Linked DNA regions of Rubripirellula tenax. The protein of the gene in region 2 binds, or shares a complex with, the protein of the main gene of each other region. Links are inferred from orthologs where the notes say so. Each region holds a gene or a part of one and is shown on either strand. Other genes may lie near its edges. The genes, in order: Poly51_RS21305 and mnmG.

Region 1 (15,748 bases), on a different replicon or contig from region 2:
GCGACCACCGGAATGTTGGGCAACATCGACAGCAGTGTCGGCGGTCCCTATTGGTGTCTGTATCAGTTTTTCCCCGGCTATGATTCATTCCGGTATCCGGCCAAATGGTTGACGTTCTTCTCGCTGGGGACGGCTGTGATGTCGGCGCGGTGGCTTGACCAGTCTCGATGGACCAACGCCCGGCGGCCGATCATCTTGGTCACGATCATCATCGCCGGCGCGGCCATCGTCGTCACGTCGATGAAGTGGAACGGCACGGGGCTAAGTGACGCCGATTCGCTGCCGGCCGACAGATTCTGGGGGCCGCTTGACTTCGCCGGCGGACTCACCGAAATCACGGGATCGTTGGTCCATTCGGCCGTTACACTGTCGATGATCATCGGCATCGTTTTGCTTGGCAGGGCAAAGCACTGGAAACACACAACTTGGGTCACGGTCGTCGTCGGCATCACGCTGATCGAGTTGATGTTCGTTGACCACAGCATCACGTACGTCGTCAATCGAGCGGATGAAGATCGCCGGGTCGCTTCCATTGCTGCGGATCCGTCACCCGTTGGCAATCGGTGGATGCGAACTCAATCGGGTGGTGGATGGCCGACCCAATGGCAAGAATCCACGGACAATGAACGATTGATCGACGTGGAAGCAAGCCAGCGGGCATCGTGGTTCGGACGCTGGCACTTGGCTGATCAACAAGCAGTCTTCAACAACATGGTTTCGATCGATTCGCGTGCCATGGATACGTTTTGGAAAAACGCCCGTGCCACGACGTCTACCAAGAACGAGTCCGAACGAGCGGACTTCTGGACGGATCAACAGCATCGCTACAGCATCGACGGCGTGATCCATTGCACCGACCGTGCTTCCAACGGAATGGTCGACGTCGTTTTCAAAAACCGTCCCGCCGAAACGGTCACAGCGAAAAACGACTATCACATCGATTCGCCCACCACGTCGGAGATCATCCGACCGGTCTTTCAAGATGGAAACTGGGTCGCAGAATTTCGAGCAACTGGCAACGAAAATTGGAAGTCCGCTGTCGTCGTTCCGCACGACGAATTGAAACAAGCCACATCCATCCCAGCCGGAAGGTGGCACGTGCGTTTTCGCTATCGCCCGTGGTGGATCACGCCGACGATTGGCATGGCCGCTACTGCTTGGACCTTGGTGATCGGCTGCGCAGGGTTGGCATTCCGACAACGACGCCACACGGTGTCGAAATGAACTACTTGCCGATACAGAACCGACCGAACACGCGGTCCAAAATATCGTCCGTGTAGACCGCGCCGGTGACCTCGCCCAAACACTGCGCCGCCAAGCGCATCTCTGCGGATACAAACTCGTGACCCCGACGGGTTCGCGTCAATTCGATGGCCGTCACGATCGCTTCTTGAGCCCGATCGAGCGATTGCCGGCAACGGGCCGCGGTTCCCACCACCGAACCTGTTTCTTCCGCATCACGCCCGTCCAAGGCATTCCGAATTGCGTCGATCACTCCATCGATGCCGTCGCCCGTCACAGCACTGCAAACCAGCGTCTCGTTCGAATCTATTGTCAACGCATCGACCAAATCGCACTTCGTCGCCAAGAAAAAATCCACCACTCCGGTGCGTCCGCTTGTCGTCGCTTCGTCACGCAAACGCCGGACGGCATCGGAATAATCGCTGCGACTTCCGTCGATGCACCACAACCGAACATCCGCGTGTCGAGCCGCCTCGGTCGCCTGGTCTTGCGATTGCTGCGAGACACCATCCGTCGCCGCTTCGATGCCCGCCGTATCCAGCCACAGCACACGCCGGTCGCCGACGAAACCGTCGATCGAAACGACATCGCGAGTCGTCCCCGCCACGTCGGCGACGATGGCCGTTTGCGACGTCGTTAAACAGTTCAATAACTGGCTCTTGCCCGCGTTCGGTTCACCTCGCAGCGCGATCTTTGCTCGTGCCGCACCGCCTCCGCGTTGTTGCATAACACGCGCCGTTTCGGCCAACTCGGCGACGATCTGTTCCAAACGCGCGATCAGGTTTTCGTCGCTAACAAACTCGATGTCTTCGTCGACGAAGTCGAGCCCGGCTTCGACATCGGCCAACAGATCTAAGAGTGTCGACCGCATCGACTCGAGCGGACGCGAAAGGTTGCCCGACAATTGACGCAGCGCATGATCAAGCGACCCGCGGCCTTCGGCATCGATGACGCCAAGTACGGCTTCGGCCTGCGTCAAATCCAACCGACCGGCCAAGAAAGCGCGCATCGTGAACTCGCCCGGTCTTGCGGCCCTGGCGCCGCAGGAGACCGCAACATCCGTCAAACGCGAAAGCACTGGCAACGAACCGACCGTGTGCAATTCCGCCGACGGCTGGCCGGTATAGCTTCGGCGATCCGGCCACAGCATGATGTCCAATGCCAAGTGGCCCAACGGATCACCAAGATCGACACGCGATGTAAATCGATGTGTGTGATTCAAACCGGACGACGGGATGCCCATCGACGCAAGCGTTGCTGCGACATCTGGCCCTGACATTCGCACGATTCCGCGAACGGCGGGCGATGTGGGCGAGGCGATCGCTACGATCGTTTCATCAAGGTCCCACACGCGATCAGCGGCTCGCGCCGTCAGATTCGCCGTGTCGTGAAACCAGCGAAGCCGGCTCGGTCGTCGACGTCACTTGCCCCGACGGACGACCGACACTCTCGCCCGCTTGCTCCAATGCATCGAGGACGTTTTGCTGACTCAAAAGATCACGAAGGATGATCGGTTGGTCCGGCGCTCGCCCGGGATAGATCGCCAAAAGCGGGATCGACCGACTTTCCAACTCTTCAAGTTTCTGCTGGATGGCTTCGTCAAAATCGGTGTAGTCGGCGTACATCGCAACCGCATCCAATTGATCGACCAGCTTACGCGTCGGTTCGGTGTTGATCGCGAACTCGTAATTGTAGATGCAGTTGGTGCACCATTTGGCAGAGAAGTCCAGCAGAACAGTCTTGCCTTCCGCTTGCAGCTGATTCAGCCGCATCTCGCTGTAGTCTTCCCAAGCCAAGACTTTCGGTCCCGGTACCAAATTGACAAACGCGGCATAGGAAATCAGTGCCGCGGCAGCGATCCCACCCGTCCACGCCGTCATGCGTTTGGGCAACTCAGACCACGACGGAACCTGTCCGATTACCCAACAACCGAACCACACGCCGATCAAGGAAACGAACACGGGCAGCTTTTGGTAGTCCTGGAACTGTGCAAAGAAGAACGCGACCGTACCCAAAAACAGAAACGCCATGAACTCCTTGAACGTCTCCATCCAGTTCCCAGGTTTGGGAAGCCACGAAATCAACTTCGGCTGCATCCCGATCAGCAAGTACGGCAGCGACATACCAAGGCCGACCGTCATGAAAATCAAAACCGTTTGGATCGACGACAACCCGAGCGTCAAACCTAAGATGTAACCCAACAGCGGACCGCTGCAGGGTGTCGCCAAAACCGTCGCGAAAACACCCTTGGAAAACGCGCCGGTCAAACCTTCGCGACTCTGCAGTTCTTGCGACGCTTTGTTCGAAGCCATACCGGGTGCGGGAATTTCCCAAACGCCCAGATAGCTAAGTGCGAGTGCAAAAAGCCCAAGTGTTAGGCCCAGCTTGACGGGAAAGTACGTGAACTGCTGCCCCCATCCAAACTTGAACACAACCGCCAGCATCGCTAAAAACGCAAAGACGGCTAAAATGCCGGCCGCATAAACCAAGTTCAGCATCAGCACGCGACGTCGGTCTTCACCGGCTTGGCTGACAAAGCCCATGATCTTCAATCCGACCACCGGCAAGACGCACGGCATCACGTTCAAGATGACCCCGCCAACGAAGGCGAAGAACAAAATGACGGGAAACGAAGTCGCGGACGCTGCGAGCGGAGCAGCAGTCGTCGAGTTGCCACCTGTACCAGTTCCACCAGTACCGTTGGATCCAATCGAACCGACGATCGGCAAGGACGCTTCCGAATTGGCCTCGGAATCGTCTTCGATACTGGCATTTCCCTGTTCGGGTTGCGGCGCGACTCGGGGGACCGTGACGTCGTCGACCCACTTCGTCTCGGCTGCCGCGTCCAGCGCGACGGCTGACTTGGCGCTGGCGAACGTGACAGGACCTTCACCCGCCGCCGACACGCCGGCGACCTCTAGCGTGGTCGCAAACTTCAATGCCACCGGACGGTGACAACTGTTGTCCGTACAAGCCTGGTAGGCGACAAAGCCTTCGATATTTTTTAGACCCGGCGCCGCATCGGCGGGCACCGCGATCGGCACCGTCCAAGAAACTTCGCCGCCGTAGTAGTGAACTGGTGGCAACGTTGGCACAATCGATTTGCTGATGACTGGCTTGTCCGCTTTCGGCCCGCCGACTTTCATGCCACTTTTTTCGGTCACGACGAAATTGGTGGACGATTCGGCGTCGTCGATCGCGGCGCGATAAACGTGGAACGATTTGTCTGGCTTTGCAGTGAACGTCAACATCGCCGTTCCGCCCGGCGCGACTTGCGCCGGACTTAGCGACGCCGCCCACTGGACGACATAGTCTTTGTCGCGAAACCATGTCGGCTTCGCGGACTTGACCGTTGCGGTCGTCGGTTCGACGGCCGTTGCCGTTTGATTCATCGCCACGGTCGCGGTCGGTTCGGTCGCTGGCCCTGTCGCCGGAATTGGGCCACCGTACTGGGCTACCAACGTTTCGCGAATCGGCAAACAACTGCCGTCGATCGTTTCGCAAACCAAACCGTTGACGTCGATTCGAATCGAATCCTCAAATCCGAACGGGACTTTGATGGGTGCTGTCCAAACGACAAAGTCCTCGTGTTCTTCGACCGTCAGACCGTTGTATTGCGACGAGATGCTTTTTGATGGCGGTGCTTCAGGCGTGAAGTCACCAACGATACTGACGTCCTGGGGCGACTTCAACTTGAACTTCGTACGCAGCGGGCCGCCCGGCGGTTGGGTCGTCGAATAGATGTGATACGACGGAGCCAATTCCGCTTCAATTTCAAGCACGCCGTCACCCGAGGGTTCGGCATAGTATTTTGCTTGAAAGGTGACCGGCTCGGCAGCACGGTTGCTAGCACCAAAGCCACCAAGTGTGAAGTTGGGAAACACGTCGCCACCGGCGTCGAAGTCTCCCTGTGCCATTGCCCGGCCGCTATCCCATCCCACCATTCCCAGCAGCAAGAAAGCGAACAGAGCGGCCAGCCAGCCGGTGTTGGTCGTGTGTTTTCTATGGTTCATGATTTTGTTTTTGAAGGGTCCAGCCCGCGAATTCTACTTGTGACAGGATTGTTCAGTCAACGAAGCAGCCCGATCGCAGCCTTCCCAGCTACCGCAGACTGTGACCCCAAGGTGGTTCGTCGCTGTCGGCCAGTTCTGTCAAAACGTCGATACGCTCGGCAATTCTTAATATATCAGCATGAAACGAGCGATTTTCAAGGACGATCCAAGTTAGCCAATTTGCCAGCCCGATCCACATCGTCGCGTTGTGCAGCGCACGTGCTAAGGCGAGAAAGCTGATATCGTCCATGTCCGTCGCCAGCTTGCCATTCAATACGTTTTCTTCTCGAAAACCCGCCATACCGGCTTCCCAGACTTCGTTTCGACTTTCTCGGTCCCGATGGACCAAAAATCCGCCGATCCAACGAGCCAAATCCGTCGCGGGCGAATCCAGCCGTACGGCGTCAAAGTCGATCAAGCCGCTCACCCCGCCATCCGCAAACAAGACGTGCTCGCGATGAACGTCGCACAGAACGACTTGCGACGGCACCGGTCGCTTCTCGAAATCCGACAGACGGGCAGCGATGCGGCCCGACGCAGCAAGCCATCCGCTTCGCAGCTTCTGGACCGCACGATCCACGGCGACAGCCAATCGATGTGGCAGTTCAGGGACGCCCCGATCTACGACGGTCAACACCTGGGGAACTTCGTGACGCAGCGAAGCCAGTCGCTCGATCCGCGACGTAACGGCCTTCGACACTTGGCTCGACAATGGGCTCGACAATTGGCTTGCCAAACCGGCGGAAACGACCGAGCGATGGAATCGAGCGATCGCAGCTGCGCCAAGCTGGATCGTTTCGACGGTCGCATCATCGGCGGCGACGTCCCCAGGCATCCAAGTCGCCAATTCCCATTGGCGACCACCGATCGTTGCCGTTGCAATGGTCTCTGGCACGTACGGGCAACCATTTTGCCGAGCCATCCGCACGATCGCGTGAACTTCGTCAACACGAGTCCGCGAGGTGCCCGCAGGCCACATCTTTAGCGCGAAGCGATCCACCGAGCCCGCGCGGCAATCATAGACGACGCCGCCACTGAACCCCGCCGGAACCGCCTTCGCCCAATCGATCCGATGGACTTGGTTTACCCAGCGATGCACGTCGGCGGGAATGGGCGAGTCCATCAACGATCAAAAAAATGGGTAAGCTTTGGTAACAGCACGCACAGGACGTTGCTTTGAGTTCTTCGTCAGACTTCGGAGAATCACTTTGTCTCTCGATCATCAACGGACAGATACGCGATGAAACGTTTCCGGTTCACTTCCCTCGTCTTCGTCTTAGCATGCACATCGCTGGCGTCGGCTCAAGATACGACGGCCACCCATTCCCTCACAACCGCTGAAATGGCCGCCGCAGAGGTCATCGACGAAGACGGTTTGCGAGGACACGTTCGTTTTCTCGCCGACGACCTTCTGGAAGGCCGCGGTCCAGGATCGCGCGGCGATGCGATCACCCAGCTGTATTTGTCGACCCAGTTTCAAACGCTCGGTTTGTCGCCCGCCGCCGGCGATGGCCAGTGGTTACAGTCCGTGCCGCTGGTCGGCGTCAACACCAACGCACCACCGACGGTCACGTTTCGATCCGGCGACGAGAACCTAACGCTGAAGTCGGTGGATGATTTCATGTCGACGATCGGGAGCCCGACCGAATCTGCTTCGGTCGACGATGCCGAATTGATCTTCGTCGGCTACGGCATTCAAGCACCCGAATACGATTGGGACGATTTTAAAGACGCGGATCTGCGCGGAAAAATTCTGGTCATCATGAACAACGATCCCGCCGACGATCCGGAACTGTTCGAAGGTAGTCGTCGTTTGTATTACGGCCGTTGGGACTACAAGTACGAAAGTGCCGCGCGACAAGGTGCCGCCGGTGCAATCATCATTCACACGACGCCTTCCGCTGGCTATCCCTGGCAAGTGATCCAGACGTCGTGGGCGGGTGAAGAGTTTGAATTGCGAGGTGTTGAAACGCCACGGATGAAATTAAAAGCATGGTCGACCGACGATGCTGCGAAGAAGATCGCGACGCTTGCCGGCAAGGACTTGGACGAACTACGCGCGGCGGCCGAATCGCGTGATTTCCGACCGGTGCCGCTGGGTGTAACGCTTTCGATCGAATTGACCGCGTCGGTCCGCCAACAAGACACGGCAAACGTGATCGCAGTACTTCCCGGCAGCGACCCCGACCGGCGCGACGAACACGTCGTCTACATGGCTCACCACGATCACCTTGGCATGTCAGCCGAACGTGACATCAACGGCGACAATATTTACAACGGCGCCATCGACAACGCATCGGGTGTCGCCGCACTTTTGGCAATGGCAAAAGCCTATGCCCAGCTAGAACCTCGCCCAGCCCGCTCGATCATGTTCGCCGCCGTGGCCGCCGAAGAGCAAGGGCTGCTCGGATCACGTTACTTTGCCGCCGACCCGCCCATTTCTGCTGGAAAATTGGCCGCCGTGATCAACATGGACGGCACCAACATCATCGGTCGCACGCACGATGTGAATGTGATCGGCATGGGAAAATCATCACTCGACGCACACGTCCAAGCGATCGCAAAAGCACAAGGACGAATCGTGACTCCGGATCATTTTCCCGATCGCGGATACTACTACCGCAGTGATCAATTCAGTCTCGCCAAGATCGGCGTTCCCGGCGTCTACCTACATTCGGGCATCCAAGTGATCGGCAAGCCGGATGGTTGGGGAAAAGAGCAACTCGACCAGTGGGTCGAAAAGATCTATCACCAACCCAGCGATGAATACCTAGAAGATTGGGACTTGACCGGCGCAATTGACGACACACGCTTGCTGTTCCACGTCGGTCGTCGTGTCGCAGATGCCGCCGAAATGCCGGCCTGGACTGCGGGGGACGAGTTCGAAGCCGCTCGCCAGAAAGCCATAGCAGAAAATCCGTGATCCGACGGCGGAACGCAAAAGTTCAAACCGCGCCGTTTCAACGGCGGCGTATTCGTTCGTTGGTCAAAGCTTGCGAGCTGGCTTGCTATGCTGATCTCGGGCAAAGAATCTTGGGCCCGCGGCGGTATCGTAAAGTTGCATCAACGCATTTGCGTCGTCCGTTTTCCCCATCGCCCTTTTGAATTCGGCCATGTAGTAGAGCGTGTCCCGCGACGGCTTGCTCAATTTTAATGACTCCGCCAAGCTTTTGTCCGCTGCCGCAGTGTCACCCAGTCGCAGCTGCACCCACCCCAAGGTTGCCCACGCATCGCTTGAACTTGGCAGATTGCGAACGACGGATTCCGCAATCTGCATCGCGCGTGCCCGCATCGATTCGTCTTGCCGATCAACAAGGACTACCGCCAACTGCATCGCCGCGGCGACCGAATCGGGACGTTCTTGGTGTAACTTGGAAAGAATCGTCATCGCATCGCTGAAACGACCTTCCAAGCGAGCGGATACGGCCAGCAAAAAAAATCGCTCGGCCTCCTCGGTCGGGTCTCCCGAAACCGGCATCTTCGAATCGCCCAATAGCGGCTTCGCCTTCTCCGGTGCATTGGTGTGTAACAAGAACCTCGCGTACGCAAGCCGAGCGGCTGTTTGTTGACCTCCGACGGATGCCCGAACCGATTTTTGATAGGCTTCATCCGCTTCGGCGACCATGCCAGCCTGTTCGTATAAGGCCGCCATCATTTGATCTGGATTCCCAATCGCGGGAACCTTCGCCGCAAGATTCGTCAGCGCCGTAAACGCTGACTGATAGTCCTTTGCTAGAAAACAGGATCGCGCCAAGCCCGAGTAAGCCTGACGAGCGACCGTCTCCGACAATTCCGCAGACGCCTCGATTAGCGAACTGTAAGCTTCCCTCGCCTGATCCCAATCAGAACGCCCTTCACAACAGATCGCTTTCAACAACTTAAGCCGATCGGCAACACGGCCCTTCATCGCTGGCGACCAATGCCGCGGCGGATCAATGCGTTCCGCCAGCCCCGTCAACGCCCACCCGTCAAACCAACGACGTTGCCGAACGGCCAATTCGGCAAAGGACAAGTAAATACCAACACGCTGAGGCCCGATTGCGGAAGCTCGTTCGAGCCATTGCTGAGCCTCAAAACCACGACCGGCCGAAAACAGCAGGTCCGCGATGACGACGTCAACATCTGAAACTTCGGGGTGCGTCCGCAGGACTTCCAAATGTTCGGCTGCTTCGCTTAGCAGTCCCTTCGCGATCAAGTCCTTTGCGTGGCTGATCCGCTTAGCGAGAACAGCATTCTCACCCGGAACATCCTGCGGCAGTTCGCCTACTCCATCGATAAACGAAGTCACGTCCGCGCGGGCGATCACGCACGGTACTAGCCATGCAAACCCGATCGCAATCAAAGCGAGCTGCCGTGATCGCTTCACGCTAGCACCAGTTTTTGCCGACGTTTGCGATATCCGATGACGACCAAACCTCCCATCGCAAGTGCGGCCACCGCAGACGGTTCCGGAACGGCCGTCACGACGCTGAACAATCGGACGTCGTTGTTGCCGTCGCCGACACCATAAGCAACCTTCAAGTCGAACCCGCCGAACGTGCCCACGGTGTCCAGGTTATTCAAACCGTTGAACATCCCCGTTCCGCTGATCGGATCACTGACGAACAAGAAATCGAATACCATCCCATCGGCCAAAGTAAAACCGTTGACAAGTGAAACATTCAGTCCACCACCCAACGTCAACCTATCGAACGTCAGCGTGTCAAACTCGCCCGGGTTCGTGCCACCCAATTCGATGTCCAGCATCGCCGTGCTGCCCAAGTCGAACTCACCATCGCCATTGAAATACAAAATTCCTACGCTGAACCCGGGGCTGATCGTGCCGTCCAAGTGAACCGGAACCGTGGACGAAAATACCGTCCCGTTGCCAACCAATTGAGAATCCGAAGCGAACGTTGCCTCATTGCCGGTGCTGACCGATTGATAAAAGTAAACTGTTCCTGCGGTCGTGCCGCTTACGTCACCCAAGGTCACCTTCTGATTGCTGAAGGTGTGATCCTGGTCGATGTAGAGCGTGGACGAATTGTCGATACCAATGTCACCCGCAATCGTCGTGCCGCCCATGACCGTGACGTAACCCGACGGTTCGGAAAGTGTCATCCCGCCGGTCACTGACACCGCGTCGAGGGCCCCATACGAGTAGGCCAAACTGTTGCCGTTCAATGTGCCACCCGAAATCGTACCGCCCGCCAAGGTCCATCCAGGGCCGGGGCTAAACGTGCTGCCGACGTTGGTTTGAGTCCCTGAGATGTAAACCTTGCCACCCGAAGCGACGTTGATGGTGCCCAAGTTTGCGGTATCGAATGTGCCGCCGAGTGAAAGCGACGACGTGCCGTCGGTCGACAATACACCGCCGCTGTTGGACCACGCCCCGCTCATCGTCAGTGATGACCCCAGTGTTGACGACATCGTGCCACCGACGTTGGTCGTATTTCCCGAGCCAACGTCAAGGATGGCTCCGTTGGAAGCCGTAACCGTTCCGCGATTGGTAAACGTTCCGCCGCCAAAGTCGTACAGTCCCGAATTGGTCGACAAAGTAGCTTCGATCAGTCCCTCGTTGATCAGCTCGCCACCTTGAAGATAAAAACCGGCTGCGTTGGCACGTACCGTCGAACCGCTGTCGATCGTCACCATGGAACCGGTTAGCAAATAGACGACGCCGCTGGTTGTGCCGCCCGCATCGCCAAGAGTCATCGTTTGACTGCTCAAACTAAATGCTTGATCGACATAGATCGTCGAATTGTTTTCGACAGCAATGTCACCGGCCACTGTCGTGCCGCCAGACAGCGTGACGTAACCCGACGGTTCGGAAAGTGTTATCCCACCGGTCACTGACACCGCGTCGAGCACGCCGGACGCGTAAGCCAAATCGTTGCCCGTCAGCGTGCCACCCGAAATCGTACCGCCCGCCAACGTCCACCCGGCACCGGGACTAAACGTGCTGCCGACGTTGTTTTGAGCCCCGGTGATGTAAACGTTACCGCCCGTTGCCCGGTTGATCGTTCCCAGATTCGCGGTGTCGAATGTGCCGCCGAGTGAAAGCGACGACGTGCCGTCGGTCGACAATACACCGCCGCTGTTGGACCACGCCCCGCTCATCGTCAGCGATGACCCCAGTGTTGACGACATCGTGCCACCGACGTTGGTCGTATTTCCCGAGCCAACGTCAAGGATGGCTCCGTTGGAAGCCGTAACCGTTCCGCGATTGGTAAACGTTCCGCCGCCAAAGTCGTACAGTCCCGAATTGGTCGACAAAGTAGCTTCGATCAGTCCCTCGTTGATCAGCTCGCCACCTTGAAGATAAAAACCGGCTGCGTTGGCACGTACCGTCGAACCGCTGTCGATCGTCACCATGGAACCGGTTAGCAAATAGACGACGCCGCTGGTTGTGCCACCCGCATCGCCTAGAGTCATCGTTTGACTGTTCAAACTAAATGTTTGGTCGACATAGATCGTTGAAGTATTTTCGACAGCGATGTCACCGGCAACCGTTGTTCCGCCGGCGAACGTGACGTAACCCGACGGTTCGGAAAGTGTTATCCCACCGGTCACTGACACCGCATCGAGCGCGCCGTAAACGTAAGCCAGATCGTTGCCCGTTAGCGTGCCACCCGAAAGCGTACCGCCCGCTAATTCGTAACGGCCGGCGAGGACTTGTAGCGCGCCGTTAAGGGACAGAATTCCTGACGTGTGGCGAAAAGTGGCCGCACCGGCATTCAAAGTCAGATCGTTGATCGACCGATTGTCATCCAACGTTACCGTGTAAGTACCCGATTGGCTGACCAGTACGTTTTCCGCAGCGTTATCAGGAACAACGCCCGTGCTCCATTTCGTCGCATCCGACCACGTTCCCGTCGTCGGGAACGCCCACGTCGTTTGAGCCGACGCAGGATTACCAAACCAAGCAACTGAAGTTCCCAATCCCAACAATGCCGCGGCCAGTCGCATACGGCGACGCTTTCCATTGCCCGACAACCCAAAACCAACGCAAGTTAAACGCTTCATGATGAATCCACGCTCACTGACTTGGCAGCGACAATCGGATACTGTCGTCCCGGCCTGTTCAGACTGCCCAAACTGTCACGTGGGGGGTTCGAGGGCGTCAATGGTACCGCCCTCGAAATTCGTAAAGATTTTTTTGATCCGCATCGCCCCCAACGGAACGCGGCGTCTTCGGTAGAAGGCTTGGCGGCAGCAAACCCGGGCCGTTTGAGTTACCATCGGGGGGCTAGACCAAAGCCTCCCAAGGTACCGCAAAGCTCGTTAACCACCATGATTCGCACCCCACACCGTCGTTCGTCCGCTCCTTGGTCAATTTTGGAACTTGAAAAGCGGTTGATGTTGGCCGCGGATGCGGGCGTCGCCGTCGCTTCGCCGGCCCCTTTTGCCGAGTCCGTTACCCGGGCCGACTGCACTTCGATCGTCTTCATTGATACATCGGTGGACGACTTGGAAAGTCTGGTCGGTGGAGTGGTCGACGGCGCCGAAGTGGTTTTGATCCAGAGCGATGAAAGTGGCATCGACCAAATCACTCGCGAACTTGCCCGACGCCGCGGCATCACTTCGGTTCACTTGGTCACCCACGGTCAAGCCGGTCGTCTGCAAATCGGCAACGACATCTTGGACCATGGCTCGGTCGAACAGTTTCAATCGCAGCTCAGCAGCTGGGCCACTGCGATGAACAACGGCGCCGACTTTTTGATCTACGGCTGCGAAGTCGGCCGAGGCGAACGGGGGTCGCAATTGATGCGCGCCATCGGACGCATGACAGGCACCGATGTTGCCGCTTCGACGAACTTCACCGGCAACACCAATGCTAACTCGGATTGGCTTCTCGAAAAGCAGTTCGGTCACGTTGATGCCGCGACCGCGTTCTCATCGTTGGCGCGAGATTCGTACAAAGGACTTCTGCCGATCACGATCCGCGCTGCCGGCGTGACGGGCGAAGAAAACATGCAACTGCGAATTGATGGCAGCGTTGTCGCAACTTGGAACGGGATCGGCGGCGATGCTTACGGCGGCCAATTCAACGACTTTAGTTATTCAGCCGACGGGATCTCTGCGGACCGCATCAGCATCGCGTTCACCAACGACCTGTACGATGACGCCGCGGGAATCGACCGCAATCTTCGCGTCGACTACATCACCGTCGACGGACAAATTTTTCAAACCGAATCGCCCGCGGTGTTTTCAACTGGCACCTGGAAACCGAACGATGGAATCGTGCCCGGTTTCCGCGAGTCCGAATATCTGCACACCGACGGCACATTCCAGTTTTCCGATCCAGGCAATCCAGGTGGCGGCACCGTCGTCGCGATCACCGCCAGCGGTGACACCGGCGCCGAAGCGATGACGTTGCAGATCGACGGCGCCGATGTGCGAACTTGGAACGCCACCGCAACGGATGCCGTCTACACGTTCGTAGCGGCTGGAACCGTCGATGCGGATTCGATACGAATCTCGTTTGACAACGACGTCTACGATCCGGCGAACGGAATCGATCGCAATTTGAATGTCGACCAGATCTCACTTGATGGCGTTGTTTATCAGACCGAAGCGCCGACGACGTACTCGACGGGCACTTGGTTGCCCGCGGACGGCATCACCCCCGGTTTCCGGCAATCCGAAACGCTTCACTCCAACGGGTACTTTCAATTCGATGGCGAACCCATCGCTACGAATCCGGGCACCATCGGTCTGGCGGTAACGCAAGTGACGGTCGACGAAAACGGGGGAACCGCACAGATCGCGCTCACACGAACCGGCGGCAGTGACGGCGTTGCGACCGCGTTCTATCAAACGGTCGGCATCGAAGCGACCGACGGTGTCGACTTCGTCGGCAACGCATCGGGCACCGTCGTCTTTGCCGACGGACAGACCACGGCCACCGCGACGATCGCCTTGATCGACGACAACTTGATTGAACCCATCGAAACATTTAGCGTCTCGTTGTACCGCGTCGATGGCGCTGAATTGGGTGTGCCCCGAACGGCCATCGTCACCATCGTCGACGACGAAACGGGCACCGGGCTGGTTGGACATTGGCGGTTGAACGAAACGGCGATCGGGCAAACTGTCGCGGACAGTTCGGGCAACGGCAATTCAGGCGTCCACCGAAACATCGCGTCACCGGACGGCCCCACCACCGACGCGCCCAACACCGACACCGCGAATCCGCGCAGCCTGAATTTTGACGGCGTCAACGACTTTGTCTCGGTCAACCCCAACCCGTCACTGAACCTAAGCAGCGGCTCGTTCACTCAATCCGTGTGGATCAAGTCGGAAATCATTGACTCGGCATTCCACGGAATCATGGGTTACCAATCGGGCGCCGCCGCCAATCGTTACCCGGGAATTTGGGTCTACCAACAAACCAAGATTCACGCCGGGTTCGGCGACGGAACGAATTGGAATTCATTCGTAACGGGCGACGTGTTGGTACCTGGGAAATGGAACCACGTGGCAACCACATTTGATGGCACGACTTACAAAGCGTTCGTCAACGGCGCCGAAGTGTATTCATCGAACCAGTTTGCCGGTCGCGCGCCAACGTCACTCGATCGCATGGATATCGGACGTGTGGACAATTACTTCCAAGGCAGCATCGATGACGCTCGCGTCTACAACCGTGCCCTCACCGCATCCGAAGTCTCGGTGTTGATCGACGGCGCCGACTTGCCCGTACCCGACGTGCAAGGCCAATTGATCGCCCAGTCGCTTGTCAGCGGTTTCGACACACCCATCGCCGTCGACTGGTTGCCCGATGGTCGCATGTTGGTTGCCGAGCAAGATGGCTTGGTTCGTATCGTCAATGCGAACGGCACCATCGCGTCGACGCCGCTGTTGGACATTCGCAACATCGTCAACAGCGGGACCAAGGACCGCGGCATGCTGGGCTTTGCGGTCCATCCCGACTTCGCCAACAACCCGTACATCTATGTGTCGTACACCTACGACCCGCCCGAAGTGATCGGCCAATCCGGTCTGGGGGGCGTCGACGGCAACGGGGCGCGAGTGGCAAGGATCTCTCGCTACACCGTCAACGCGGCGGGCACCTTCGCGAACCCGAATAGCGGCGTCGTCTTGGTTGGCGAAAACAGCACTTACGCCAACATCGGTACTCCCAACAAACGCCCCGACTTGGGCGATCCGCATTCGTGCTTTGATGCCAGCGGCAACCCGATCGACGATTGCATCCCCAGCGACGAAACCAGTCACACGATCGGCGACTTGGAATTTGGTCCCGACGGAATGCTTTACGCGACCACGGGTGACGGAGGCTCGTTTGGGCGTGCTGATCCGGTCAACTTGCGATCGCTTGATCTGGACAGCCTGGCCGGCAAACTGCTCCGCATTGACCCAATCACCGGCGACGGGCTGCCCGACAATCCGTTCTTCGACGGCGACGTGACTTCCAACGCCTCGAAGGTCTACGCATACGGACTTCGCAATGG
Region 2 (15,697 bases):
CAGATTCAGTGACGTCGAATCGCGAGCATCATAGCCGGCGATTGTCTGCATCATCAGCGCGACATCGGGCACCGACCAACCGATCGGACCAACCTGATCGAGGCTGCTTGCGAATGCGATCAATCCATAACGACTGACTCGACCATACGTCGGCTTCAGTCCCGTCACGCCGCACATCGCCGCAGGTTGGCGAATCGACCCGCCGGTGTCGGTGCCGATCGAAAGCGGAACGGTGCCGGCTGCCACACACGCCGCGGCACCACCACTGCTGCCGCCGGGAATGCGAGTTGTGTCCCAGGGGTTTCGCGTCACACCGAAGGCGCTGTTTTCGGTGCTGGCGCCCATCGCGAATTCGTCCATGTTCGTCTTGCCGACGATCACGGCATCGGCGGCCCGCAATCGCTCGACCACGCCGGCGTCGTAGGGTGGCCGAAAGTTTTTCAGCATCCGCGACGAACATGTCGTCGGCATGTCGCGAGTACACAGGACATCCTTGACCGCAACGGGCACACCCGCCAAAGGCCCCAGTCTGCCGCCGGCCGCCCGTTTGGCATCGACCGCCGCCGCGGCCGACAACGCGGCTTCGCGATCGACGTGAGTGAAGGCGTTGATGGTCGGTTGCGAGGCTTCGATGGCGTCCAGGGCGGCGCCAGCGATCTCAACGGCCGTCGCTTCGCCAGCGGATTGGAGTCGAAGGATTTCCAGGGCCGAATCGAGCATAGGGGTGGATGCCAATGGAGTTGGTTCGAGGGGACGTTGTCCGAAATTATCGGTCATTGAAGCCGAATCGACCAGCGGGCCAATGTCACCCTTGCGAAACACTCACTTCGATCGTCGAATGCACTCGGCTTTGTACCGCGTGATCAGATCGTCTTTGACGCGCAGCGACCATTCTGAATCGAATCTGGGTTTCTTCAATCGGTGGCTGATCGCCGTAGCGGCTCGGTCACAGACCCGCATCGGCACCGAAAACCCGCTCATCAAGCGTTCGTCATCCAGCAGCGGTGCCAAAATCTTCAGAGCAAGCGGATGGTCGGACCAAAGCAACACGCACATCGTCTCGGCACGCTCGGTCGTCCCCTTGGCCAAGAATTCGCGATACACGTTTTCGGCGCGATCGGGGAAACGGTCTCCGATCAATTCCAGCAAATCTTGGCCCTGTTTCGTCGCATCAGGCAGACCATTGAGAATGTGGATTGCTCGCTTCCAAAGCCATTCAGGGTCTCGTTTGCCCGACCTTTCCAGCGCCGCCAACATCTTCGTGAAATACTGATCGTTGATGGTTGTCTCCGCGAAACCTTCGATCGCGGTCAGCACCGTCGGGTCGCTGGTCGTACAGATAGCATCGACGGCATCGAAGTCTTGCCCATCAGAATTCAAACGATCAAATCGAACCTGATTCAACCGATCGATCATCGTCGCGGCGTCACCGCGATGAGCCAGACTTTTCAAGCATGCGGTCGTCAAATACGAATCGTCGTCTTCGCGATTCCGTTGATAGATGCGACGGACGGCGCTCCCGATCGCGGGCACTCGATCGTGAGTCAGGCTCTCGATCAATCTCGCCAAACCAAATTTATCAATCACTGTCGACTCGGGCCGGTGGTTGCTGAGAACGTTTTCGGGTTGATCAAATAAGGTAACCAACAGTTCGCGGCAACGATGATCTTTGCTTTTCGGGTCCGGCGTGAAACCATGAAACTCGTCCGATTCAAGGCCCGCCAAATCACCGAACAACTGTTCCCTAGTGGCTTCCCGGTATACATCGCCATGCTTGTTGGTGAACTCGTCGAGCACCCGCTTGCATTCGGCTCTGTCTTCCGTCGCGTACAGGACCTTCTTGCAAAAGTCATAGACCAGACTTGAGTCGTACGTCGGCAACGACAGCAAGGGCATCACGACATTCTCGACCGTTTCCGGATAGTACAGCGACAATCGGTAATACGCGTTAACGCGGCGACTGTGCCAGTCCGGTTGCTTGAAGTCGAGAATCAATCCGTCGCGATGCGATTCTTCCGTCAAGTCCGACCAATCGGCCAAAACGATATCGCGAAGTCGCTTTGAATAAGTCGGTGAATTGACAATCAATCCGCCGGTCGGCTGATAGCGAGTCGCCACGTAGTTTCGATTGACGATCTGGCCGAGTGCCACGAAACAAAGGTCGCCAACGGTCAAGGCGTGTTCGTCGGGGTGGTCGTCATTTCTAGGTGATGATTCGCGGTTGACGCCTTTGGGCGGTTCGCGACGCGTTCTGTGATTGATGTCGTATTCGTCTGAAAACTCCATCCACATCATTCCCGACATCGGCTCGGTGTCGATCGTTCTCGAATCGTTGATGTGCTTTAAGAGAACGGGCACCGCGTCGATGCCACGTTCGACGATCTTTCGCATCGGTATCGAAGGACGACGATACGTTGCACCCAGCAGCGCGGTCCTGATTTGGCCAGTTCCTTCATAGGGCAAAAATTCGTCGCCCGAAAAATATCCCGAGTACCCGAAACCAGGATCCGAGACCGTCACCAGTTCGTTGATCAGTTGCTCGATCGCCTCGTCAGCGACCGCTGGCGCCGGGACCACTGATGACGAGGTGGCCACAAGCAGAGAAAGTATTAGCGTTCGGATCATCGGTATGCTACGGCTTGAGAAAAAGTGCTGTCGATCGCCCGTTCACTCCTAATAGCGACGTTTTCCCGAGGATCGAACAGGCGGTCGCCCGACAGCACCTTGCCGATCACAAAAGCGGCGCGGTCCAATGACCCGGTCCGAAGTTTTGTCCCCACTTTCCGAGGCTTATGATGATGCGGTCGATTCCCACTCTCTTCTTTTTCGCGTTCGGTTGGCTCGTTCTTGGAACGGTTGCGGCGAGGGCCGAAGTCCAAACCGAAACCATTGTCTACCACGATGGTGATGTGGCGCTGGAGGGGTTTGTGGCCTGGGATCCGGCAAAGGTGACCGGCACGGCACCGGGCGTGTTGGTTGTTCATCAATGGATGGGACTGACCGACTACGAAAAAGGACGCTGCCAGCAACTGGCCGAACTCGGTTGTGTCGCGTTTGCGCTCGACATCTACGGACAAGGTGTGCGTCCTGCCGACACGGCCGAGGCGGGAAAGACGGCCGGTAAGTACAAAGGCGACCGCGATCTCTATCGCCGCCGATTGAACTTGGGGCTGAATCAGTTGCAAGGTCGCAGCGACGTCGATGGCAAGCGAATCGCGGCCATCGGTTATTGCTTTGGCGGGACGGGCGTGTTGGAGCTTGCGCGCAGCGGTGCCGATGTTGCGGGCGTGGTCAGCTTCCACGGCGGTCTGGATTCGCCCAGCCCCAGCGACGGTAAAAACATAATCGCCAAAATTCTTGTCTGCCACGGAGCCGACGATCCGTTTGTGCCAAAGGACGACATTGAAGCCTTCGTCAAAGAACTCAACGACGCGAACATCAACTGGCAAATGGATGTTTACTCCGACGCCGTCCACTCGTTCACTCAACCGATGGCCGGCAACGACAATTCCAAAGGCGCTGCCTACAACCAACAAGCCGATCACCGTTCGTGGTTGGCGATGCAGTTATTCTTTCAAGAGTTGTTCGGCACGAAGATGCCGTTGGTTCAACCGTAGTCGCCATGGCGAAAGGTCGCTTCCCATGAACTCCGTCAATCCCTTTCAAACGCCCGGTGAAGCTCCGCAACCACCGACGCATTCCACCAATCCGAATACGCCGACTTCGCTGCTCGCGATTTTGCGAACCAGCCAACTGATTTGCGGTGCGTTGGTTGTCGGGTTGTCGGTCATTGTGGTGACGTTCGCGATCATGCGCCGGCCACCGGATGCAGCCAACGACCCAACCATCTTTCTTGTGGTCGGTGGCGGGATGGGATTGCTAACGATCGTGATGTCGATGCTGTTGCCCGTATTGATTCCCAAACCCCCAATCGAACGTTCGGCGGCGCTGGCCGAGGTTGTCGAGTCGGCGAAACCGGGAGATCGGTTGCCCGCTGAAATGCAGCCCGTCATCGCTAACTTCATGACGCGGCAACTGCTGGTGGCGGCTCCTTTGGAAGGCGGCGCTGTCACCAACGTCGTGCTTTGGTTCGTCGGCGGCTCACACTTACACGTGGTGTTTGTGGGTATCGCGATTGCCTTGATGGTCCTGCGCATGCCAACGATGGGGCGACTGCGCGATCACTTGGCGGATGCGGTGACTTGAATTATCGTCGACCGCGGCCTAGGAAAATTTTGGCGAAGTACAGTGCCTGGATGATTGCGCCCAAGGCGGCGACCACATAGGTCATCGCCGCCCAGAAAAGTGCTTTGCGGGCGCGGCTGTATTGTTCGTCTTTGGCGATGCCAACTTCCTCGAGCCAATTCAGGGCTCGTCGGCTAGCGTTGAATTCGACCGGCAAGGTGATCACGCTAAACAACGCCGGCAATCCGAGTGCGAAAAAACACAGCAGCGCCGTGCCGTGATTGCCTGCCATTTGAGAAATGGCCGCGCCGCCGAATGCCAAAACGGGCAATGCAATGTTGCTGACCTTCAACATTGGCACCATCTTGGACCGCAGCGACAACATCGCGTAGCCGGTCGCGTCCTGTACGGCGTGACCGCATTCATGAGTCGCAACCGCGACGGCGGCGACGTTGGATTGCGAGTACACGACTTGGCTCAGGTTCACCGTTTTGTTGCGTGGATCATAGTGGTCGGTCAATTGGCCCGGCGTCGAGATAACTTGTACATCGGTGATGCCGTTTTCGAACAGCATTCGTTCGGCCGCTTGCCGACCGGTCAACGGCATCGGATCGCTCGAAAACTGGACAAACCGTTTTCTCATTTGCCGAGAAACCAACCCGCTGATCGCCGGAATACCAAACAGCAGCAGCAAAAAAAACGGATCGTTCACGAAAGGCTCAATGGTTGGTGTAACGTGGAACCTCTGACGGCCCGCATCGAATCGAACAACAGTGTAGCTTTGACGCTTCGGGTGGACCACGTACCGGTGATCAAAGAATGGTCGTTCGCCTTTTCGATCTAGACGAGTCAGCCGCCGAGCGTTAGCAGCCCCCTTTTTCAATAAACTGTTAGCTCACGGCTCCAGTACGCCGCAGAACCTTTACGCGGAAACATCTGACTGAATCGCTCAAGCCGGCTGCTCGTGCCGCTGGATTCGAGCGACGTGTAACAAGTACAGGTGTTCGGTCGTTTCACCACCATCGGTTGTTACGTACAACCAGTGCTTGGTCAGCTAGGCAGTTTCGGGATGCTTGATCGTGATGTGTGTCCCGTCGCTCATGACTACCGTGAAGGGAACAAACGGACGCACACTCAGCCCTTTCCTGAGTTCAGCTTGCATGATTGAATCTCCAAAGACCGGGTGACGCATTGAGTTGACACGTCCAGCCGGCGACCTTCAAGTCCGCGATCGTCGCACGTTTAAGGTTACTGCCGCGATCCTAGTGGTCGTTCAGCGTGATCGTTGTCACGCATCCGATCGGACCGCCCGCCAATATGACGTCGCCCAAGTGCAAGCGGGCGATACGGTACGCGCGACACAGTCCCATCCCAAGGCCCCGTCCCGCTTCTCGTCCACTGAAGAACGGATCAAAAGCATGCAGACGCGCCGATTCCGACAAGCCGGGACCGCTATCGGCCACATGGATCATGATTCGGCCTGACTCGCGGACCAGCGACAGGACGATGGTGCCTTGGCAACCCACTGCATCGACCGCGTTTCGCACGAGTGCAGTGATTGCTTCGGTCATCATCTTTTCGTCGACAACCACTTCGGTCGCATCGTCGGGTGTCGCAACTTCTAATCGGATCGATTGCCGATTCGCTTCATCGCGAAACGATTCGGCGACTTGATGAAGGATCGGATTCAAATCACACCGGGACCGGATCGCCGCCGGCGGGTTGGCGAAAAACATCAGGTCGGAAATCATCTCATGAGCGCGATAGACCTGGTCCACAATTCGCTGAAGCGTGGCGACGCGAGACGGATTGGTCTCGCCCCGCTGTAGTTGTTGGGCCCGTGTGGATATGTTGGCCAACGGATTGTTGATCTCGTGGCTCAAACCGTAGGCAAGCTGTTTCATCGCGCCAAGTTTGCTTCGCAACAGCACACGATCGAAGGAACCGTCCAAAGTTCGGGCGTGCTCCATCGCTCTCGCCAACTGTCCCAACATGTCGTCGGAAACGGTGGCCTCGGTGGGCATCTTTCCGTTGGTGGTCGCGACGATCCGTGGCCATTGGTGTTGCCAGGTTTGTGACACTTTGGGGCCGCCAGCTTCTAGCCAGAGCGCGGCATCGTCCATCCATCGATCGAGTGGCAACACACGGAAGTGTGCGTAGAGTTTTTGCCAGGTCGATCGGGTGGCATCGCTGATCGTGGGCGGGCCAAGGAACGCGTCACCGTTGGCAAATCGGGACATCGCGTGATCGATCAACCAATCGGCCAAATCGGCTGGGTCGGCTTGTTCATCGGTCCAACCCAGCGCAGCAAAAATCAGCAACGGCGGGTCGGATTGGATTGCCCGAGCGACGCGAGACCGCAGCGAATCGTTGATCGCCGAACCTCGACCGAGATGAACCAATAGCGACCCGATGGCCTCGGTGGCTTCGGGACTTCGCGGCAACCACCAACGGTCCGAACCGCGCCGCAAACAGGGCAAAAACCCTGTTGGGCTCGTCCTATCTTGACTACGGTTCGCGGCGTCAGTTTCGTTGCGGTTTGCCAATTTCGCTATCGGTTCGAATCGATCAGTTGATCACACCGCGATCAATTTCGAGCAAGTCGCATGCGCGGCTGACCAAGTCGTCGATCGAAAACGGTTTCTGCATGAAATCGTTCGCGCCCGCCGCCTTCAGTGCGTCAACCTTGCTGTGTTCGACCATCCCCGAGATGCACAGGATTTTCACCATGTCCATCGTCGGATCGTTGCGAACGCGTTGGCAGACTTCTTTTCCGTTGATATCGGGAAGCATGACGTCCAACACGACCAAGTCGGGTCGAAACTCTTTGACGCCCATTCCGGCGTCGAAGCCGTTGTTGGCCGTTCGGATTTCGAATCGCGCATCGCGTTCGAAGCCGTCTTTCATCAAGTCGACCAAATCTTGGTCGTCGTCGACGATCAGCAGTTTTTTCTTTCCGCTTTCAAGTGCATCGGTGGGAATTCCGTTGTCGCGCATGAACAGATAAAGCTGTTCACGAGGGATCCGGCGGAACTTACTTCCGGGAACTCGAAAGCCTTTAAGCGACCCGTTGTCGAAACAACGAATGATCGTTTGCTGGCTGACTTTACAAATCTTGGCCGCTTCGCCTGTCGTGAAGACCGTTTTAGTGGTCATGGCAGAAACCATCCTCCCTGCATGACTAGCCGTTTTTCAGAGTGAAACTTGGCTTCGACATGTCTTTCCCGCACTGAGCTGTAGCAGCACCGCGTGGATCGTCGTACCGAAGCGGACATTGGGTGAAGGTAGGAATGCCCCTGTTGGCAATCCGCCCGACCGATCACACCTACGCATCCTCTGCGTACAAGCCAGACCGGCCATTCACCGTAAGCCCTCATCTAGCAAACTTGCCGTTCCTACCGCACTACCACTTTCCCGCTTACATCGTCGGGAGGTGGCAGACTGCGTGAAGAACGCAGGCGACAAGAAGCTCCGAGCCTCTCTGCCTTGCCAAGCTTGCCTCATCGCCGAATTCTATCGATTCGTCAGATCCGGTCAAGATCGATTTGAAAGCCGTAAGTCAATAGAAACATTCGACTTACCGCAAAACCCGTGAACCAGGGCAAAAGTTTTTTGATTGCCGGCCCTGATAGTGTTATTTGCTAGCGTTTGCTTCGATCAGTTTTTTTGGCGTTTCCCAAGGCGTACCCAGGAAAGCCGACGCAGGCTTGCCATGGGTGTCGAATTCACTATCGAAAAGCGGGGAAAACTTTAGCTTAAACTCGGGTGACTCGCTGTCAACGAAGTCTTCCGGAACATCTTTGCCAAGCTTCCATTGCTACAGCCAAGCCAAGCCAAGCCAAGCCAAGCCAAGGGACGGGACGGGCAGAGGCTATTTTTCGAGCAGTCTGAGGTGGTGACCAGATCCCCAGCGCGCCCAAGTCTTAACATTGGCCGGGTTGAGTGGATTCAAACTGTGCGGGCGTCTGATAGCCACGACTCGTTGTTGTCTCGCCCCGCAAACCGATCGCTGCTAATGATCCAGGTGCGCCATCACCAATGCGATATCGGCCGGTGTGATTCCGCTGATGCGTTTGGCTTGGTCCAAGGACAACGGTCGGACCTTCGATAGCTTTTCGCGTGCCTCGTTTCGCAGCGCTGAAATTTTCTGGTAATCGAACGATGTGGGGATTCGCTTATCGGCCAATCGGTGTTGCTTCTCGACTTCCAATTTTTGCCGACTGATGTACCCCTCGTACTTCACGTCGTGCACAACTTGTTCAGCGGCCGATTTATCAATCACGGACAATTCCGGCACCAACGCGCACATCGCCGACCAATCAATTTCGGGTCGGCGCAAGTAAACGTCGCCAGGCGCGCGATCGATGCGGGCCGCTTTCAAAATGGCGATCGCACGATCGATGTGTTCCAGTTTCGTCGCGAACCTTTCGCGTCGATCGGCCGTGATCAGCCCGAGGGCATCCGCATCGCCGGTCAATCGACGATCAGCGTTATCTTGCCGTAGCAACAATCGGTATTCGGCTCGGCTGGTAAACATTCGGTAGGGCTCGTCGGTTCCGGCCGTTACCAAATCGTCGACCAACACGCCGATATAGGCTTGATCGCGAGTCGGGATCCAAGTCGGTTTCCCGGCAACCGTTAATGCCGCATTCGCACCGGCGATCAGCCCTTGCCCGGCGGCTTCCTCGTATCCCGTCGTGCCGTTGATTTGACCGGCAAAGAACAAACCGCCGGTCGACTTGGCTTCCAAGTGAGGCCACAACTGGGTCGGTGGACAGAAGTCGTATTCGACGGCATACCCATATCGCATGATGGATGCGTTCTCGAGGCCCACAATTTTTTTGAACATCTGATCTTGAACGTCGCGCGGCAGGCTGGTCGAGATGCCGTTGACGTAAACTTCTTGCGTGTGATGGCCTTCGGGTTCCAAGAAAAGTTGGTGTTGCGACTTGTCAGCAAAACGCACGACTTTGTCTTCGATCGATGGGCAATACCGAGGCCCGGTTGAGCTGATTTGGCCGCTGTAGATCGGCGCGCGATCCAGGTTCGCTCGGACCAAATCGTGAACCGCTTCATTGGTGTAGGTGATGTGACAGGGAACTTGTTGAACGTTCAACTTGTCCGTCAGGAACGAGAACGCTTGCGGGTCGTCATCGCCGGGTTGTTCTTCCAGGTTCGAGTAATCGATCGTTCGCGCGTTCAAGCGCGCGGGCGTGCCGGTCTTGAACCTTTCGACTTCGAAGCCGAGTCGGTCCAGCGCGCCGCTGATGCCCGACGTTGTGCCCTCCCCTCCCCTGCCCCCGGCTGTTTGCGCCGTGCCGACGTGCATGATGGCTTGCAGGAACGTGCCGGTGGTTAGGACGACGGCCGAGGCTCGGTAGATCGCATCGCCGCGAACCTTGACGCCTACAATGCGTTCACGGTCGCCGACCGTTTCGGTCACTATGTCTTCGACCGTTTCTTGCCGAAGGTCAAGATTGTGCTGGGTTTCGATCTTGGCCTTGATGTACGACTGGTACGCCCGCTTGTCGGCTTGGGCGCGGGGGCTGTGCATGGCCGGGCCTTTGCGGCGGTTGAGCATCCGAAATTGGATGCCCGTTGCATCGATGGCTTCACCCATCAAACCGCCCATCGCGTCGACTTCGCGAACGATCTGACCCTTGGCGACTCCACCGATGGCCGGATTGCACGACATTTGACCGACAGTGTCTAAGTTCGTCGTCAGCAGCGCCGTCTTGGCGCCCAAACGGGCCGCCGCAGCAGCCGCTTCGGTCCCGGCATGTCCGGCTCCGATGACGACGACGTCGTAGTGATAAACGATAGCGGTCATGAATTTCGCAGTGATTTCGCGGAATCGAGTTAAGTGCGGTTTTCTTAAAGAAACTGTCGTGAAATGGTCGAATTCGAAACAGAGGGACTGCGTCGACACGCCAGCCCCCGGATCGATTTCGCACGTCGATCAATCGTTCTTACACAGTGTTTCCCGATTGAGGCTTGGCCGACAAGATGCAAATCGCAAAGAAAGCGAAGCTGCTTGCTGTCCTAGCCGCCATCTGGGGTGTCGGTGAGATCGGTTCGACGTTCGGGCTGATCGGCACAGGTATGTCTATCAACACCAGTATGCTGATCAACACTGCGTCGGCTGTCGAGGTGAGCGGCTCGGTGGCTTCGGCCTCGATCGAGCCCGTGTTGGCAGCCCCCAGCCCCGACAGCTTCGTGCTGGGATCGCGAACCTTCACGATTCCCTACACCATCGACGTGACCGGCAACGATGCCATCGAAGTCCAGTTGTTCGTCAGCCGCGGCCCCTCCGATGCTTGGAAACTGATCGAATCGAAACGGCCCGACCGTCAGGCTGATGGCAGCGACCAGGCCAAGCAGTTCGAGTTCACGGCTGGCGAGGACGGCGAGTACTGGTTCGCCACCCGGACCGCCAAACCCACTGGATTGGCGACGCTTTCCAGCACCGTGTCGCCGCAGTTGAAGGTGTTCGTCGATACTGCAAAACCGCGTGCCGAAGTCGTCGCCGAAGCGGATGCGGATGGTCACGTCGACGTCCAAATGCTGATCGAAGACGCGACCCCGCTGAAAACGATGCAGCTTCGGTACTTCACCGATACGGATCGAACGTGGCAGGAAGTCGACTTGACCCAATTGCCGGCGGACGGACGCATCGGATTCACGCCGAGTAAAGCCTGGCAACAGCTCTCGTTGCAGTTGGTCGTCACGGACACTGCGGGCAACCAGAACTTTGCCAACAAATTGGTACAATTGCCTCGCATTGCCGAAGCACCGCCCGAACATCGTTACGCGATGCTGCCCGGTGGCGTCGACGCGCGGGCAACCCCGTACCGGCTTCGTGAATCCGAAGCCGTCGATGCGATGGCAGTGTCTGGTCCCGTGATCGCGCTGGATCGTCGCCGTGCGCCACAAAAGCAGCAACACGCGACCGCACATGGATATGCCCAAGGATACTCGCCGGCAACCGCAGCACCGCAGCGCGGCCTGAACAACTTTCGCGGTGCCGCTTTCCCGGGACCACAAGGAAACGGCGGTGCCTTGCCATCGCCATCGATTCCGGAACTGATTCCGCCGCCGGAACCGGCAAGCATGACGGACCAGTTGTTCGCACCGCCCAGCCGTCCAACGCAAACGCCGCCCGCCAACACGCCGCCAATCGATGCGCCGTCGATCTACGCGACGCCGGCTCCCTTTCCGACGTCTCCGGAACAGGTTGCCCCCGGTCCGGCCGAAAGCATTTTGCCGCCACCGGCTTCGTTGGATCAGATCACCAGTGGTTTCGGATTGGCGGCGCCGTCCAACCCGGCCGCGCCCGAATCCATTCCCGCACCCGACGGCCAAGCGGATCCGAACGCGCGGAAGATTCCGGAGTCGATCCCTGCGCCGACAGCCGACGAGGCACCAACACTGGGGCCTTCGCGAACGCTTTCCGAGGCGATGCGGCCATTGTCCGAACAAAGTGCCGTGCCACCCAAGCGAGAAGACACCCCGGCACCGTCGCCTCGTTTGTCACCGAAGCCGCCCGTCGACTATCGCAGCGCACGTCCCAATGCACCGGAGCCTTCGTCGTTGTCGGCTCGCGTTCCCGTTCGCTACAGTGAGGGACTGCGATTCAGTTTGGCCTACGAATTGGAAGCCGTCGGCAGCCAAGGCGTTGACGCGATCGAACTGTACGGCAGCGTCGACGAGGGGCGATCGTGGAAACTGTGGGGTAGCGACCCGGACCGATCCAGCCCGTTTGACATCGAGACGCGTGAAGAAGGTGTGTTTGGCTACCGGATCGTGGTCGTTGGTAAAAACGGACTGGCCAGCCCTCGGCCGTTGTCCGGTGAGACGCCTGACATTGTCGTGGTCGTCGATACGCAAGTGCCAACCGTGCGAATCACGGGCGCCCGTTACGGCGAAGGTGATCGCGTTGGCGCGCTGGTGATTTTATACGAATGCGAAGATTCCAATTTGATGGCCCGCCCGATCGCGCTGTCGTTCGGTCCCAGCACGGACGGACCGTGGACGACGATCGCGGCCGGTTTGAGCAACGATGGCGACTACGTTTGGCCTGCTGATCCTCAACTGCCGCGACAATTCTATCTGCGAATCGACGCGACCGACCAAGCCGGCAACGTCGGAACCTACATTTTGGATAAGCCCATCGACGCCCAGGGCCTCGCGCCCCGGGCAAGAATCCGTGGTTTCCAATCGATCTCGGGTGCCGCGCCGGACGCCTCGTTCAAGTAAGTGGGCGGCTGATCAAAATCCCTCGGGAACCGCCGGCCCCAAGACCTCTTGCGCGGATGTCGCCGCTTCAGTGCCCGGGTACTTCTCGATGATTTTTTCCATCATCGCATTCACGCGGGCTGGCGTGGTTCGGCCGGACTGAATCGATTTCTGAGCGATCTGCCACAACTTCATCGCGTCCAATTGTGTCTGGACCGATTCGTCGTTTTTCAGCTTCGACCAGTTTTGCTCGACGGACTCGGGAAGCGAGTAGCCGGCGAATTGCCCTTTCAACGTTTCATAGACTTGGAAGGCATGCCAAGGGTCCTCGGACTGCTCGGCTTGTTTGGCATCAGCGGCCAGCGTGTCGATTTTTTGTTGAACATACGACATCAATTTCTCGCCGGCGGCCTTGGCGGCCGGGCGTCGATCACGCGTTAATCGCGTCACCATTTTCGACGCCGACGCGTAGTCGCCGAACTCGACTTGTCGCCACGTGTCCATGACTTCGGACGGTATGTCGGAGGGGTCGACATTCCAAGACGCTCCGGCAGACGCGGCTTGCAACGTGCCGGGAATGTCACCACCGTCGGCCCGTCGAACTTTGCCATCGGGGTCAATGACGCGTGCTTGCCAGATGTTTTGCAAACTGACTTCGTTGACGCCTGCCATGCGTTCCAGCGATCGATCGACGTCCATGATGACGGGCACATGGATCCGCTGTTGCTTGACGTACCGGGCTACTTGCTCGGGCGATGATCCCGAGTTCACGGCGATCAACATGACCGGTTCTTTCTGATTGGCTTGCGCGGCGGCCAAAATGTCTGGCCATTTTTCGCGACACCGCGGGCACCCTTCCTCGAAAAAGTACAGCACGATCGCTTTGCCTCGCATCGCGTCGACAGAGATCGGCGAACTATTGATCCAGGCTCGTGGATCGCTGGGCAACCGCAGGCCGGGTTTCTCGTCTTGTCCCAACGCGACTCGCTGTGGGATTCCCTGAATAGCGGAAATCAACACTGCGAGTGAAAATAGCGACCGTATCATCTGGCTTCCTTCGATTCTGCTTTGGGTGACCCGTTCGCTTCTTAGCCCAACCGGCCGTGCGCTCAAGCAAGGTGCGTTTTCGAACCATCATTCTACCGTCCCGACGGCTCTGGTATTCTATCAGGTATGACACTGATTCACGCCTTCGAAATGCTGCCTGCTCCGCCCGCCAACGTCCCCGATGTGGTCGCCGTTTTCGGTGCCGACGCGTCGCTGCGGACTTGGTCGATGCAGGCCCTTTCGGTGGACGGTGACGTGACCCAGTTTGATGGCGAGTCGACGAAGTGGTCGGACCTTCGTGACGATTTGGCCACCGCTTCGCTTTTCGACATGGGCGGCGGCAAACGCACGATCATGGTTCGCGGTGCCGACAAGTTTGTCAGTGACCACCGACCGGAGCTTGAAAAGTATTTAGCCAAACCGGGGTCGGCTTCACGATTGATCCTGGATCTCGAATCCTTGGCATCGAATACGCGGATCTACAAGGCGATCTTGAACGATCACATGCTGGTCGCCTGTGGCAGTGCGACGGATGCCAAATCGGGCGTGACCGCAGCGACGCGGCGAAAGTTCTTGACCGGTTACGTTGCCGCGAGACACAAAACGAAATTGGACAAGACGGCTGCCGATGCGTTGCACGAAATGCTGGGTGACGAAATCGGCATGCTCGATACCGAGATCGCGAAACTTGCCCTCTACATCGAGCCTGGTGGCAAGATCGAAGAAGCGTTGGTGCGTGATATCGTCGCGGGTTGGCAAGGTAAAACGGTTTGGCAAATCACGGACGCGATTGCGACCGGAAACGCTGCCGAAGCGATTCGGCAACTCGACAAACTGTTAAGTGGCGGTCAACGCGCGATCGCTCTGCTGCCGCAAATCGCGTGGTCACTTCGTCGGCTGGGGATGGCGACCGCGATTGTCGAGCAGCGTGAACGATCGGGACGAAAGATCCAGTTGGAAGATGCGTTGTCGTCCGCCGGTTGCCGACGACCGAGCGAGATTCAACAGGCTAAACAACAATTGATCGGTATCGGCCGCGGCCGGGCCCGACAACTGTTGCCGTGGCTATTGGATGCTGACTTGCGATTGAAGGGAACGCACAGCACCGAAGGCCGTGATCGATTTCTGTTAGAGCAACTTGTGATGAAGTTGGCGAAGTCGGCCGTATAGCGGCGGGTGCTATTTTGCTTTCGCTACGTCTAATGAATCGCACGGCTAGTGAATCGTCGCGCGGGCTCGCTCGACCATGCACGGTCGATCCGGATCAATCAGCAAACCGTGTCCGAACCGATCCATCCATTGACAGAAAACGGCAACGCCTTGGCGGGCGATCAAAGCACGTTCCAACGATGTCGTGGGAACCACCCACAACATATGCAGTGGGTTCTGTTCGATCGATACTGCGTTGCGGATCGCGAAGTCCGACGGAATATTTGGAATCATGAATAGGCATCCATTCAATTCGCCGCAGCCGAACAAAGGCGACCCGTGCTCGTAGGTCGAACCGTAGCCGATCGACGATCCGGCTTGAATCGTTGTTTCGGCGATGCAGTGGAGTAGTTCAATGTACGAGGGTGCCGGTCGGTCGGCGTAGAGGACCAGCTCGCATCGCGACGACGTGGATCCGCCTGTCGAAGGCATTGCACGATCACTCAGTCCACTGGTCACGATCGTTGTGGCAGGACGCACGGCACTGGCCGGGTGGACATGAACGGCAACCGACGAGTTGTCCGAGCGATCGACATGCCCGCGAGCACCGAAGCGACGAACAAACTCGGCTTCACGAAGAAAACCTGCCGCTGTGATCCGAGGACGCGGAGTTACCGGACGCGGAGTTACCGAAAGTGGACGTGGATCCTCCGCCAGCATCGCAGACGGATCAGGAATCACGTTTGGTTCTGCGATCGCAGTTGGCTCTGGTGATGGAAGGTCGGCTGGCGGCGTTGAAGCGACGACAGTGTCTGGCACCGGAGTGTCCGTCGCAGCATCGGGCTCGACGGCAGTCGGAGCTGGATCCGGCAATGAGACCGGAACATGGGCTTCAGCCGGTTCCGCGATTGCAATCGGCTCTGGTGATGGCAGTTCCGCAGGCAATGCCGGGGAAACGATATCTTCAAGTACGGGACTCGCGATGACAGCCTCTGACTGGTCGGCAGTCGGATCCGCAGTCTTCGGCCGTTCCGGTGGTGCTTGTTTCTTCACCTTGGGTGCAACAGCGACCGGAGACGCA

What was found.
Region 1: the proteins of mnmG (region 2) and Poly51_RS21305 are in contact, whole or in part, in a solved structure (PDB 9HIP), measured with the Escherichia coli proteins. The link is inferred for Rubripirellula tenax from one-to-one orthologs.

What each region holds. Positions count from the first base shown.
Region 1 is NZ_SJPW01000006.1:71,419-87,166, forward strand. What follows is about bases 410-3,396. They hold Poly51_RS21305 (tRNA modification GTPase), read right to left. Parts: upstream 2,594-3,396; coding sequence 1,226-2,593; downstream 410-1,225. Other genes in these bases: Poly51_RS21300 (hypothetical protein), read left to right, coding at 410-1,224; Poly51_RS21310 (protein-disulfide reductase DsbD family protein), read right to left, coding at 2,598-3,396. Also shown: more of Poly51_RS21300, read left to right, coding at 1-409; more of Poly51_RS21310, read right to left, coding at 3,397-5,255; Poly51_RS21315 (aminoglycoside phosphotransferase family protein), read right to left, coding at 5,344-6,417; Poly51_RS21320 (M20/M25/M40 family metallo-hydrolase), read left to right, coding at 6,535-8,217; Poly51_RS21325 (tetratricopeptide repeat protein), read right to left, coding at 8,281-9,660; Poly51_RS21330 (beta strand repeat-containing protein), read right to left, coding at 9,657-12,299; Poly51_RS21335 (DUF4347 domain-containing protein), read left to right, coding at 12,567-15,748. UniProt on the Escherichia coli protein: Exhibits a very high intrinsic GTPase hydrolysis rate. Involved in the addition of a carboxymethylaminomethyl (cmnm) group at the wobble position (U34) of certain tRNAs, forming tRNA-cmnm(5)s(2)U34.
Region 2 is NZ_SJPW01000002.1:1,276,245-1,291,941, reverse strand. Bases 7,607-10,542 are described here. They hold mnmG (tRNA uridine-5-carboxymethylaminomethyl(34) synthesis enzyme MnmG), read right to left. Parts: upstream 10,016-10,542; coding sequence 8,198-10,015; downstream 7,607-8,197. Other genes in these bases: Poly51_RS10495 (hypothetical protein), read left to right, coding at 10,180-10,542. Also shown: Asp-tRNA(Asn)/Glu-tRNA(Gln) amidotransferase subunit GatA, read right to left, coding at 1-720; Poly51_RS10530 (hypothetical protein), read right to left, coding at 823-2,625; Poly51_RS10525 (dienelactone hydrolase family protein), read left to right, coding at 2,796-3,617; Poly51_RS10520 (hypothetical protein), read left to right, coding at 3,643-4,206; Poly51_RS10515 (zinc metallopeptidase), read right to left, coding at 4,208-4,897; Poly51_RS10510 (sensor histidine kinase), read right to left, coding at 5,448-6,629; Poly51_RS10505 (response regulator), read right to left, coding at 6,754-7,341; more of Poly51_RS10495, read left to right, coding at 10,543-12,441; Poly51_RS10490 (peroxiredoxin family protein), read right to left, coding at 12,454-13,467; holA (DNA polymerase III subunit delta), read left to right, coding at 13,594-14,637; Poly51_RS10480 (suppressor of fused domain protein), read right to left, coding at 14,683-15,697. UniProt on the Escherichia coli protein: NAD-binding protein involved in the addition of a carboxymethylaminomethyl (cmnm) group at the wobble position (U34) of certain tRNAs, forming tRNA-cmnm(5)s(2)U34.